DNA from 2 places in the Providencia sp. 6390 genome. Region 1 is predicted to be linked to the other one. Evidence: predicted binding sites of a transcription regulator. Region 1 holds the regulator's gene; the other holds the start of a gene.
What was found. Region 1 encodes sigma-54, which starts transcription at its own class of promoters, with help from an activator protein. Its sites were predicted from a motif close to GTTGGCACANNTTTCGCTNT; they were not measured.
Positions count from the first base shown of each region.

Region 2: the regulator sigma-54 is predicted to act here: its motif matches at 1,930-1,949, upstream of glnA (glutamate--ammonia ligase).

Region 1 covers NZ_JBYVYL010000007.1:51,628-56,919, reverse strand. Annotated here, with positions in the region: gene lptA (lipopolysaccharide ABC transporter substrate-binding protein LptA) at 1-535, shown strand, start outside; gene lptC (LPS export ABC transporter periplasmic protein LptC) at 1-3, shown strand, start outside; gene lptB (LPS export ABC transporter ATP-binding protein) at 541-1,266, shown strand; gene rpoN (RNA polymerase factor sigma-54) at 1,298-2,743, shown strand; gene hpf (ribosome hibernation promoting factor) at 2,766-3,053, shown strand; gene ptsN (PTS IIA-like nitrogen regulatory protein PtsN) at 3,161-3,628, shown strand; gene rapZ (RNase adapter RapZ) at 3,786-4,637, shown strand; gene npr (PTS phosphocarrier protein NPr) at 4,637-4,909, shown strand.
Region 2 covers NZ_JBYVYL010000010.1:96,250-101,541, reverse strand. Annotated here, with positions in the region: gene AC3Z9T_RS18465 (dTDP-4-dehydrorhamnose 3,5-epimerase family protein) at 1-1,049, opposite strand, end outside; gene AC3Z9T_RS18460 (XRE family transcriptional regulator) at 1,230-1,496, opposite strand; gene glnA (glutamate--ammonia ligase) at 2,216-3,625, shown strand; gene glnL (nitrogen regulation protein NR(II)) at 3,802-4,851, shown strand; gene glnG (nitrogen regulation protein NR(I)) at 4,861-5,292, shown strand, end outside.

The DNA.
Region 1 (5,292 bases):
TAAAAAGCGTTTTATTCAAGGAGCTGTTGCCAGCGCAATTCTTGCTCTTAGCGTACCTGCTTTCGCATTAAAAACAGATACGCAACAGCCAATGACCATTAACTCAGTCAAGCAATCCCTTGATTTAGAAAAAAATGTCACCACATTTACAGATGACGTCATCATAAAACAAGGTTCGATTGATATCAGAGCTAACAAAGTCGTTGTCACACGCCCAAGCAGTGATTCCGACAAAATTACCATTGAAGCTTTTGGTACACCAGTGACCTTTTATCAGTTACAAGATGATGGCAAACCTATCAAAGGCCATGCGCTGAAAGCGCGCTATGAAGTTGATAAAGAACTTTTGACACTAACAGGTGATGCCTATCTTGAGCAGCTAGATAGCAATATCAAAGGTGATAAGATCACCTATGTTGTTCCAACTCAGCAAATGGAAGCGTTTAGTGACAAAGGTAAACGCGTAACAACAGTATTATTGCCATCACAGCTACAAGAAAAAGGCCCAGCGGCAAACAACGGAAAGAGTAAATAATCGTTATGGCGACACTAACCGCAGAAAATCTGGCAAAAGCATATAAAAAACGCAAGGTGGTTGAAGACGTCAGCCTTGAGGTGAAATCAGGTGAAATTGTTGGCCTGCTAGGCCCTAATGGCGCCGGTAAAACCACCACTTTTTATATGGTGGTCGGAATAGTCCAGCGGGATGCAGGCAAGATTACCATTGATGGTGAGGATATCAGTCTTCTACCATTACATGAACGCGCACGTCGTGGTATTGGCTACCTTCCACAAGAAGCCTCTATTTTTCGTCGTCTGAGTGTTTATGATAATCTAATGGCAGTACTGGAAATTCGCCATGACTTAAACTCAGAGCAACGTAAAGAGCGTGCTGAAGAGTTGATGGAAGAATTTAGCATCACCCATTTGCGTGATAGCGTTGGTCAATCCTTGTCTGGTGGCGAACGTCGCCGTGTTGAAATCGCTCGAGCTCTCGCAGCAAACCCGAAATTTATTTTATTAGATGAGCCGTTTGCAGGGGTTGACCCCATTTCAGTATTGGATATCAAAAAAATTATCCAACACTTACGTGATTATGGTTTAGGTGTTTTGATCACTGACCATAACGTACGTGAGACATTAGATGTCTGTGAAAGAGCTTATATTGTAAGCCAAGGCCATTTAATTGCCCACGGTACCCCTGAAATGATCCTCGAAAACGAGCAAGTAAAACGCGTCTATTTGGGAGAAGGTTTCCGTCTATAATTTATCGTATTAGAGGGAGAAAAAAGTATTCATGAAGCAAAGTTTGCAGCTCAGAATCAGTCAGCAATTGGCAATGACGCCTCAGTTGCAGCAAGCCATCCGCTTGTTGCAATTATCTACGCTTGAGCTACAACAAGAAATACAACTTGCACTAGAAACGAACCCGCTTCTAGAGCAAGAGGAAAATGCTTCAGAACTAGAATCCCTCGACAGCCTTGAAACAAGTGCCGATAGTAGTGAAATGGATACTAAAGAAGCACTCGAAAAAAATGACATGCCTGATGAGTTGCCTCTTGATACAAATTGGGATGAAATTTATACCGCGGGCACGCCTTCAGGCACGAGTAACGACTATAGCTTTGATGAATTACCAATTTATCAAGGGGAAACCACGCAAACCCTGCAAGACTACTTAGTTTGGCAGTCTGAATTGACTCCTTTTACTGAAACGGATCGTGCCATTGCCACAGCAATTATTGATTCGATTGATGATTCAGGTTATTTAACAACACCGATTAGCGATATCCATGAAGGGATCGACAATCCTGAGATCACCCTTGAAGAGGTGATTGCAGTACTAAAACGTATTCAACACTTCGATCCTCTGGGCGTCGCTGCGCAAGATCTTAAAGAGTGTTTGCTGATCCAATTGTCTCTTTACCCAAAAGAAACGGAAGGATTGGCTGAAGCGCGAACAATTATTAGTCAGCATATCGATCTATTAGCTAATCGTGATTTTCGTCAACTCAGTAAGCTGACTCGATTAAAAGAGGACGCACTAAAAACAGCGATTGATTTAATATTAACGCTGAACCCAAAACCGGGGCAATCCATCAATACTGGAGAGTCTGAATATGTCATTCCTGATGTTCTAGTGAAAAAAATCAGTGGACACTGGCAAGTTGAATTAAATACAGATAGCATTCCTAAACTAAGCATAAATAACCACTATGCTTCTTTGATAAAAGATTCAGTAAACGAAAGTGATTCGCAGTATATTCGTAGTAATTTACAAGATGCAAAATGGTTGATTAAAAGCTTAGAAAGCCGCAATGAGACCTTGCTAAAAGTAGCTTCTTGTATTGTTGAGCAACAACAAGAATTCTTTGAATATGGTGATGAATACATGAAACCCATGATACTCGCAGATATTGCGTATCAAGTGGATATGCATGAATCGACGATATCAAGAGTGACAACTCAAAAGTTTCTCCATAGCCCTAGGGGAATTTTTGAGTTGAAGTATTTTTTCTCTAGTCACGTGAGCACCGATACAGGAGGAGAAGCCTCCTCGACAGCAATACGTGCATTAGTGAAAAAACTGGTTGCTGCTGAGAACCCAGCAAAACCATTGAGTGACAGCAAACTGACTAGCATGCTAGCCGAACAGGGCATTCAGGTTGCACGTCGGACTGTCGCTAAGTACCGTGAATCGTTATCTATTCCGCCCTCAAACCAACGTAAAAAATTGGTTTAATTGAAAAAATAAGGAAGATTGTATGGAATTTCAGATTACTGGACACAATATCGAAGTCACCCCTGCATTACGCGAAACTGTTGAGAAAAAAGTCAGAAAATTGGAGCAATTATTTGACCGAATCAACGGCATTCAGGTCGTTCTGAAAGTTGAGAAAGTTCAGCAAATTGCTGAAGCAACGGTGCAGGTTAATGGTGCAGAACTCCATGCGTCAGCCGAAGAAAATGATATGTACGCTGCAATCGACCAACTGGTAGACAAACTGTCACGCCAATTAACTAAACACAAAGAAAAACTGAGACAACATTAATACATTTATAGCGCAATCACAGTGTATCGTGATAAGTCGCAAATAAATGGTCAAACCAGCTAGTGGTATGCCGCTAGCTGGTTTTGTAGTCCTAAGCGAACAATAAAATGAACAGTGATATAGAAATCCAATTAAGCGCCGTATTATCTCCAGCATGTACACGTAACAATCTTGTTTGCACCAGCAAAAAAAGAGCGTTAGAGATTATTAGTGAACTGGCTGCCGCAGAGTTGGGATTACCGGAAAATACGGTATTTGAAGCATTACTTACCAGAGAAAAAGTAGGTACAACTGGCATTGGCGGAGGGATCGCCATTCCTCATGGCAAGCTTGCTGACGGGGAACACACACAGGCTGTTGGCGTTTTTTTACATTTAGAAGAACCTATTGCTTTTGATGCAATAGATAACCAACCTGTTGATATCTTATTTGCTTTATTAGTGCCAGCCGATCAATGCAAAACGCACTTACACACGCTTTCCTTAATCGCTAAAAAGCTGGCTGACAAATCATTCTGTAAACGATTGAGATCTGCTCAAAGCGATGCAGAGCTGTATAGTATAATCACTGAGTAAGTTATAATTAAAATACTTTACCATCACAGGGTTACATGTGTATGAATTTTTGATATTTTATTCAACTATACACGGTGATGTACTGATAAGTAACCAAAAGATCTATTCACTATCGGGGTCATAAGATCGCCGAAAAGAAATAAAAGGGAGTTAGCTCATGGTGCTGATGATTGTCAGCGGCCGTTCCGGTTCGGGGAAATCCGTTGCCTTACGTGCGCTGGAAGATATGGGTTTCTATTGTGTAGATAACCTGCCGGTGGTGCTGCTTCCAGAACTGGCCAATTCACTCGCAGATCGTAATATTTCAGCTGCAGTGAGCATTGATGTGCGTAACATGCCAGATAACCCAGAGATCTTTGAAGAAGCGCTAGATAGATTACCTGCTAGCTTTTCGCCTCAGTTACTGTTTCTGGACGCAGATCGCAACACATTGATCCGCCGTTACAGCGATACACGCAGGTTACACCCTCTTTCAAGTAAAAACTTATCACTTGAAAGTGCTATTGACGAAGAAAATGAATTACTCGAGCCACTACGTTCACGTGCGGATCTCGTCATAGATACTTCTGAAATGTCAGTGCATGAATTAGCTGAAATGCTCAGAACACGTTTAATGGGCAAACGTGAACGTGAACTGACTATGGTCTTCGAATCATTTGGCTTTAAACATGGTATCCCCATCGATGCAGACTATGTCTTTGATGTGCGCTTTTTACCGAATCCGCATTGGGATCCCAAATTGCGCCCAATGACTGGTCTTGATCGCCCAGTTGCGGCGTTCCTCGATCGGCATACAGAAGTGCATAACTTTATTTATCAAACACGCAGTTACCTTGAGTTATGGCTACCAATGCTAGAAACCAATAACCGCAGCTATCTCACTGTTGCTATTGGCTGTACGGGGGGTAAACACCGTTCGGTCTATGTCGCAGAGCAACTCGCCGATTATTTTCGCTCACGGGGCAAAAACGTACAGTCCCGCCACAGAACATTAGAAAAGCGTAAGTAATGGCACTAAAAGCCACGATTACCTTAAAAAATCGGCTGGGTATGCATGCCCGGCCGGCAATGTTACTTTATGAATTAGTTAAAAAATTTAACTCTAGGGTTATTTTACGTAATAATAATAACATTGAGGCTGAAGCCGATAGCGTTATTGCAATGTTAATGCTAGACTCGGAGCAAGGTAGTACTATTGATATTGAGGTTAGCGGCCCTGATGAACATCAGGCTTTATCTGCGATTATTGACCTATTTGAAAGTGGGTTTGACGAAAGTTAGCATTATCAGCTAATGACTAGTGAACTAAATATCAATTGTTTTACAAAAAACGGCTCATAGATCGTGATCACGATCTCTTCCCTTCGAAGCATGAAGAGCCTAATATTTCATACAAATAAATTTACACTCTGAATAATTCAATGTGCGGCTAGGCACAAGTGAACGAGTCGCTAAGAGCATACACAAGTGTGTGACGGGTGCGAGTGAGTGAAATCACTTATACCTTAACGAAAAGCGCTGCAACTTGAAGTATGACGAGTAGATACTCTAAATAATTCGAGGTGCGGCTAGGCGACAAGTGAACGAGTCACTAGGAGCATACATAAGTATGTGACTGGTGCGAGTGAGTGAAGTCAACAACGCTGCAACTTGAAGTATGACGA
Region 2 (5,292 bases), on a different contig from region 1:
AGCACAGGCCGATTAACCGTAATAATCTTTGCCATATTGCTTAAGGCATGAGCAACACCACAAGGAATAATTAATTCAACATATGGTGATGGAAAAAACGTGATTTCATCTTCTATAAATTGGGAGTTTGAACCTTCTCTCATGTCCACTAGTTTCAGCGTAATTTTTTGCGTTGAGTTCCCAAGGAAAACAAGATGATCCTCTTGCCCAAGATGTAAACCATATGAATCAAAGTCATAACTCTCTTCCCCATGTTCAACGAGATAAAGAGGCGATTGGCGAGTCAGTGGAACAATACAACTTTCGGTACCTGTTTTTATCGATGGTAACTCTTTAAAAATCACGCCTTCAATTTTAGATTCAGGCAACACCAACTTAGGCCAATCATGATTTTCCTCTCGAACCCTGACATTAATAATCTCTCCACTATTAAGCGTAAATTTCCTTGTTTCAGCGTGTTGATAACGGTACATATTCAAATTTTCAAACTGAAATTTGCCTATTTGGTGATACACCAAATCCGATGCCTCCTCTGACATTGGTAAATAACCTGTAATATCATCCAGTTCGATATCTTCAGGTATATTGATAATGTCACTTTCAGGAGTCCAATAAACTTCGCCGCAACAAATTTGCTCTAATGTAGGTAATAGGATCTTGTAACTATTTAATGTGTAGATATATTCTAAGTTATGAAAGGTATGTGCTACCCCTGGAGGGATCACTAATGTTTTTGCAGATGAAGGGGTAATATAAAACTCTTGTTTACTCTTGAATGTAGGGGAGCCTATACGGCAATCAATAAATTTTGCAAGTATACGTTTTTTTTCACTACCAAGAAATGTGAGTACATCTTGCTGCCCTAAATGAATACCATATTGCCCATATTTAAATTTACTTTCACCGTGATAGACAATATTCACGGGATAGGTCGTTGGGAAAGGCACAACAAAAGAATCGTCTTTCCCATTATTAATTCTCCAACGTGCGACCCAATGCAAACCATCAATAATTATTCCATTATTCAATTCATCTATATCTATACTCATAGCCTATCCCTAAAATAGAAAGGCAGTTTATACTCGATGTATTTCATCCTACAGTGCGATGCTAGAATCTAATAATCGTAGCTTTTTATGTTAACTGTTGGGTCAACGATAAACATCTAAAGTTATTCACTTTTCGATTAAATGTAGGCTTACAAGCAAAGAGCATAAACCACCTTATAATCAAATGGCTACAATCTCAATATCGTAACCAGCCTCTTTCGCACTATCTAGAAATGAACTTAAACTGCTCATGTTTAAGCTTGAATACTTATCATCAGCAGGCGCATTTTTTATACCCGCTAAATAAGCGAGTCTGTCGAAAGCAGATACCGCGACATCAGTGGTATTCAATACCATATCAATAAAACTATTATTTTTTAAATTATCATCTTCTAAAACAATAGGGGTATCTTTATATATTTTTGCAACCTCAGATATCTTAGTCATAAATCACCTTGTTAGTTATATAATTAAATGAAATTACTAAATAGCATAAAGGCAACATGCGTATCTACGATTTAAATTAATGGTGTAATATAAAAAATAACAACCTATTTAATATCATTTCCAGTTTAATAACGTCAAACTATTTAATAATTTTTTTATTAAAAATAAAAACAATTTAATTATTAGTTAATAATTAAAGAGAAATTAGCAAGAATATTTAAATCTCATTTAATAGATACAATTATTCAAAATGGTCTACTCTTAAGACATAAAAAAGTTGATATGCACTATAAATGTCATGCCCTTTATGACAAAGCACCATTATAGTGCAATGCAACATTAAAAAGCACCATTATGGTGCAAAAAGTATCGTTTATTCACTTACTAATTTTTTATGGTCGTGTAACACCCAGTATTTACGCTGTTTTAAAAAGTTGGCATGCTTTTCGCTTATACTTGCATGTGAGAAAGTTACATCTTGAATAATTGAGGCTGAAAAGCCCAAAAATAACTGCACAAAGTAACACTTATATACTCTAAATAATTCGAGATGCAGCAAGGCGACAAGTGAGTGAGTCGCTAAGAGCATACATAAGTATGTGAGTCACGGTGAGTGAGCGTAGCCGCTATGCCTGAACAAAAAGCGCTGCAACTTGAAGTATGACGAGTAGAGTATATGTGGTTATTTTACAGACCCGACCTGACCAGGAGAGCCGACGATGTCCGCAGAACACGTTTTATCGCTGATAGAAGAGCACAAAGTAAAATTTATCGATTTGCGTTTTACTGATACTAAAGGTAAAGAGCAACATATCACCATCCCTGCTCATCAAGTCAACGAAGACTTCTTTGAAGAAGGTAAAATGTTTGATGGTTCATCGATTGGTGGCTGGAAAGGCATCAACGAATCTGACATGGTATTGATGCCAGATCCATCAACAGCGATGCTTGACCCATTCTTTGCTGAGCCTACCTTGATTATTCGCTGTGACATTCTTGAGCCGGGCACCATGCAAGGTTATGACCGCGACCCACGCTCAATTTCTCAACGCGCTGAAGACTTCCTGCGTGCAAGTGGCATCGCGGATACCGTTCTGTTTGGCCCAGAGCCTGAATTCTTTATCTTTGATGACATCCGTTTTGGTAACAGCATGCATAATAGCTTCTATCAAATCGATGATATCGAAGCGGCTTGGAACACTGGAACAAAATACGAAGGCGGTAATAAAGGCCATCGTCCGGGAGTTAAAGGCGGTTATTTCCCAGTACCACCAGTCGATTCTTCACAAGATCTGCGTTCTGCAATGTGTACTACCATGGAAGAGATGGGCTTAGTCGTTGAAGCTCACCACCATGAAGTGGCAACAGCAGGCCAAAACGAAGTGGCATGTCGTTTTAATACCATGACCAAAAAAGCGGATGAAACCCAAATCTATAAGTATGTTGTTCATAACGTTGCTCACGCTTACGGTAAAACAGCAACCTTTATGCCAAAACCATTAGTGGGCGATAACGGTTCAGGTATGCACTGCCACATGTCACTGTCAAAAGACGGTATCAACCTGTTTGCAGGTGACAAATACGGCGGTTTATCTGAAATGGCGCTGTACTACATTGGCGGTATTATCAAACATGCACGTGCACTGAATGCCTTTACTAACCCAACCACTAACTCATACAAGCGTTTAGTTCCAGGTTACGAAGCACCAGTGATGTTGGCTTACTCTGCACGTAACCGCTCTGCATCTATTCGTATCCCAGTAGTTGCAAGCACTAAAGCACGTCGTATCGAAGTTCGCTTCCCAGACCCAGCAGCAAACCCATACTTAGCGTTTGCAGCACAGTTGATGGCTGGTCTTGATGGTATTATCAACAAGATCCACCCTGGCGATGCGATGGATAAAAACCTGTACGATTTGCCACCAGAAGAAGCAAAAGAAATTCCAACAGTAGCAGGATCATTAGAAGAAGCCTTGGCTGAATTAGATAAAAACCGCGAGTTCTTAACCCGTGGCGGTGTCTTCACTGATGATGCTATTGACGCTTATATCGAATTACTGCGTGGTGACATTCAACGTGTCCGTATGACGCCACACCCACTAGAATTTGAAATGTACTACAGTGTGTAACACGCCGTTCCACTGTTAGTCTTTGTTGCCGTGAAACATTTGCCCCATCTCTGATGGGGCCTTTTCTCCCTAGCGATTTTGGTGGCAACGTTTAATTGACCGTATCCTGATTCAAATTGCAGCTTTGTTGGGTAAATCAAGTATAATGCACCAAAATAGTGCAGGAGCAGAATTACATGAAAGCCGAACATTTGCCAGCGCCGGAACACATCCTTGATTCACTGTTAAACAGTGTCTTAATCGTTGATTATGACCTTGTGATCCACTACGCCAACCATGCCGCGCTGCAAATACTCGCGCAAAGCCAACGCAAAATATATGGCACACCGCTACCTGTACTTTGTAGTTATTGTTCATTGAATGATGAATTAATGATTAATAGCCTAAAAGAAGGCCATAGCTTTACAGATAATGAAGTCACATTGGTTTTTAACAACCACTCTCATGTGATGTCCTTAAGTGCGCAGCCTTTTTCAGCACAATTTATTTTGTTGGAACTCTCCCAACTCGATAGCCAACGCCGCCTTAGCCAAGAGCAGGCACAAAATGCCCAGCAACTAGCTGCAAGAGAGTTGATCCGTGGTTTAGCTCATGAAATTAAAAATCCATTAGGTGGATTGAGAGGCGCAGCTCAACTACTTTCTAAAGCATTACCTGATCCTCAACTGAATGAATATACTCAAGTGATTATTGAGCAAGCTGATCGGCTAAGAGCCTTAGTTGATAGGTTACTCGGTCCACAATACCCTGGTCCTAAAACACAACAGAGTATTCATCATAGTGCTGAAAATATCGCACGCTTAGTGTCATTAGAAAAACCAGACAATGTGAGTTTGATCCGTGATTACGACCCAAGTTTGCCTGATCTTGAGTATTATCCAGACCAAATTGAACAAGTTCTCCTGAATATTATTCGTAATGCTTTACAAGCGCTCTCCGAAACGGGGGGAACGATCACACTACGTACCCGAACCGCTTTTCAAGTTATGTTGCAAGGTGAACGTTATCGCCTCGCTGCACGAATTGATATTGAAGATGATGGGCCAGGAATTCCACTTTCTATTCAAGATACATTATTTTACCCGATGGTAAGCGGCCGAATAGGAGGCACTGGGTTGGGGCTATCTATTGTTCACAGCTTAGTTGATCAACATTCAGGCAAAATTGACTTTACCAGTTGGCCCGGTCATACCGAGTTTTCTATTTATCTGCCAATTAAAAAGTAGGAGGTGACGATGCAACAGGGAAAAATTTGGGTTGTTGATGATGACAGTTCTATCCGCTGGGTGCTTGAACGAGCACTTAATAGCGCGTCATTCCACTGCACCTGTTTTGATAGCGCAGATAGCGTTCTTGCCGCCTTAGAACATAGCCAACCTGATGTATTGCTATCAGATATCCGTATGCCTGGCGTCGATGGTTTAGCTTTACTCAATCAGCTAAAGCAGTCACACCCACTACTACCTATCATTATTATGACCGCGCACTCAGATCTTGATGCGGCAGTCAATGCCTATCAATCAGGGGCTTTTGATTATTTACCAAAACCTTTTGATATTGATGAAACCGTTGCTTTAGTTGAGCGAGCATTAAGCCATAGCCGAGAACAAAACCACGTTGAAAAAGACAACAAGCAAAAAACAGACAGTGTTTCTTCAACGATGATT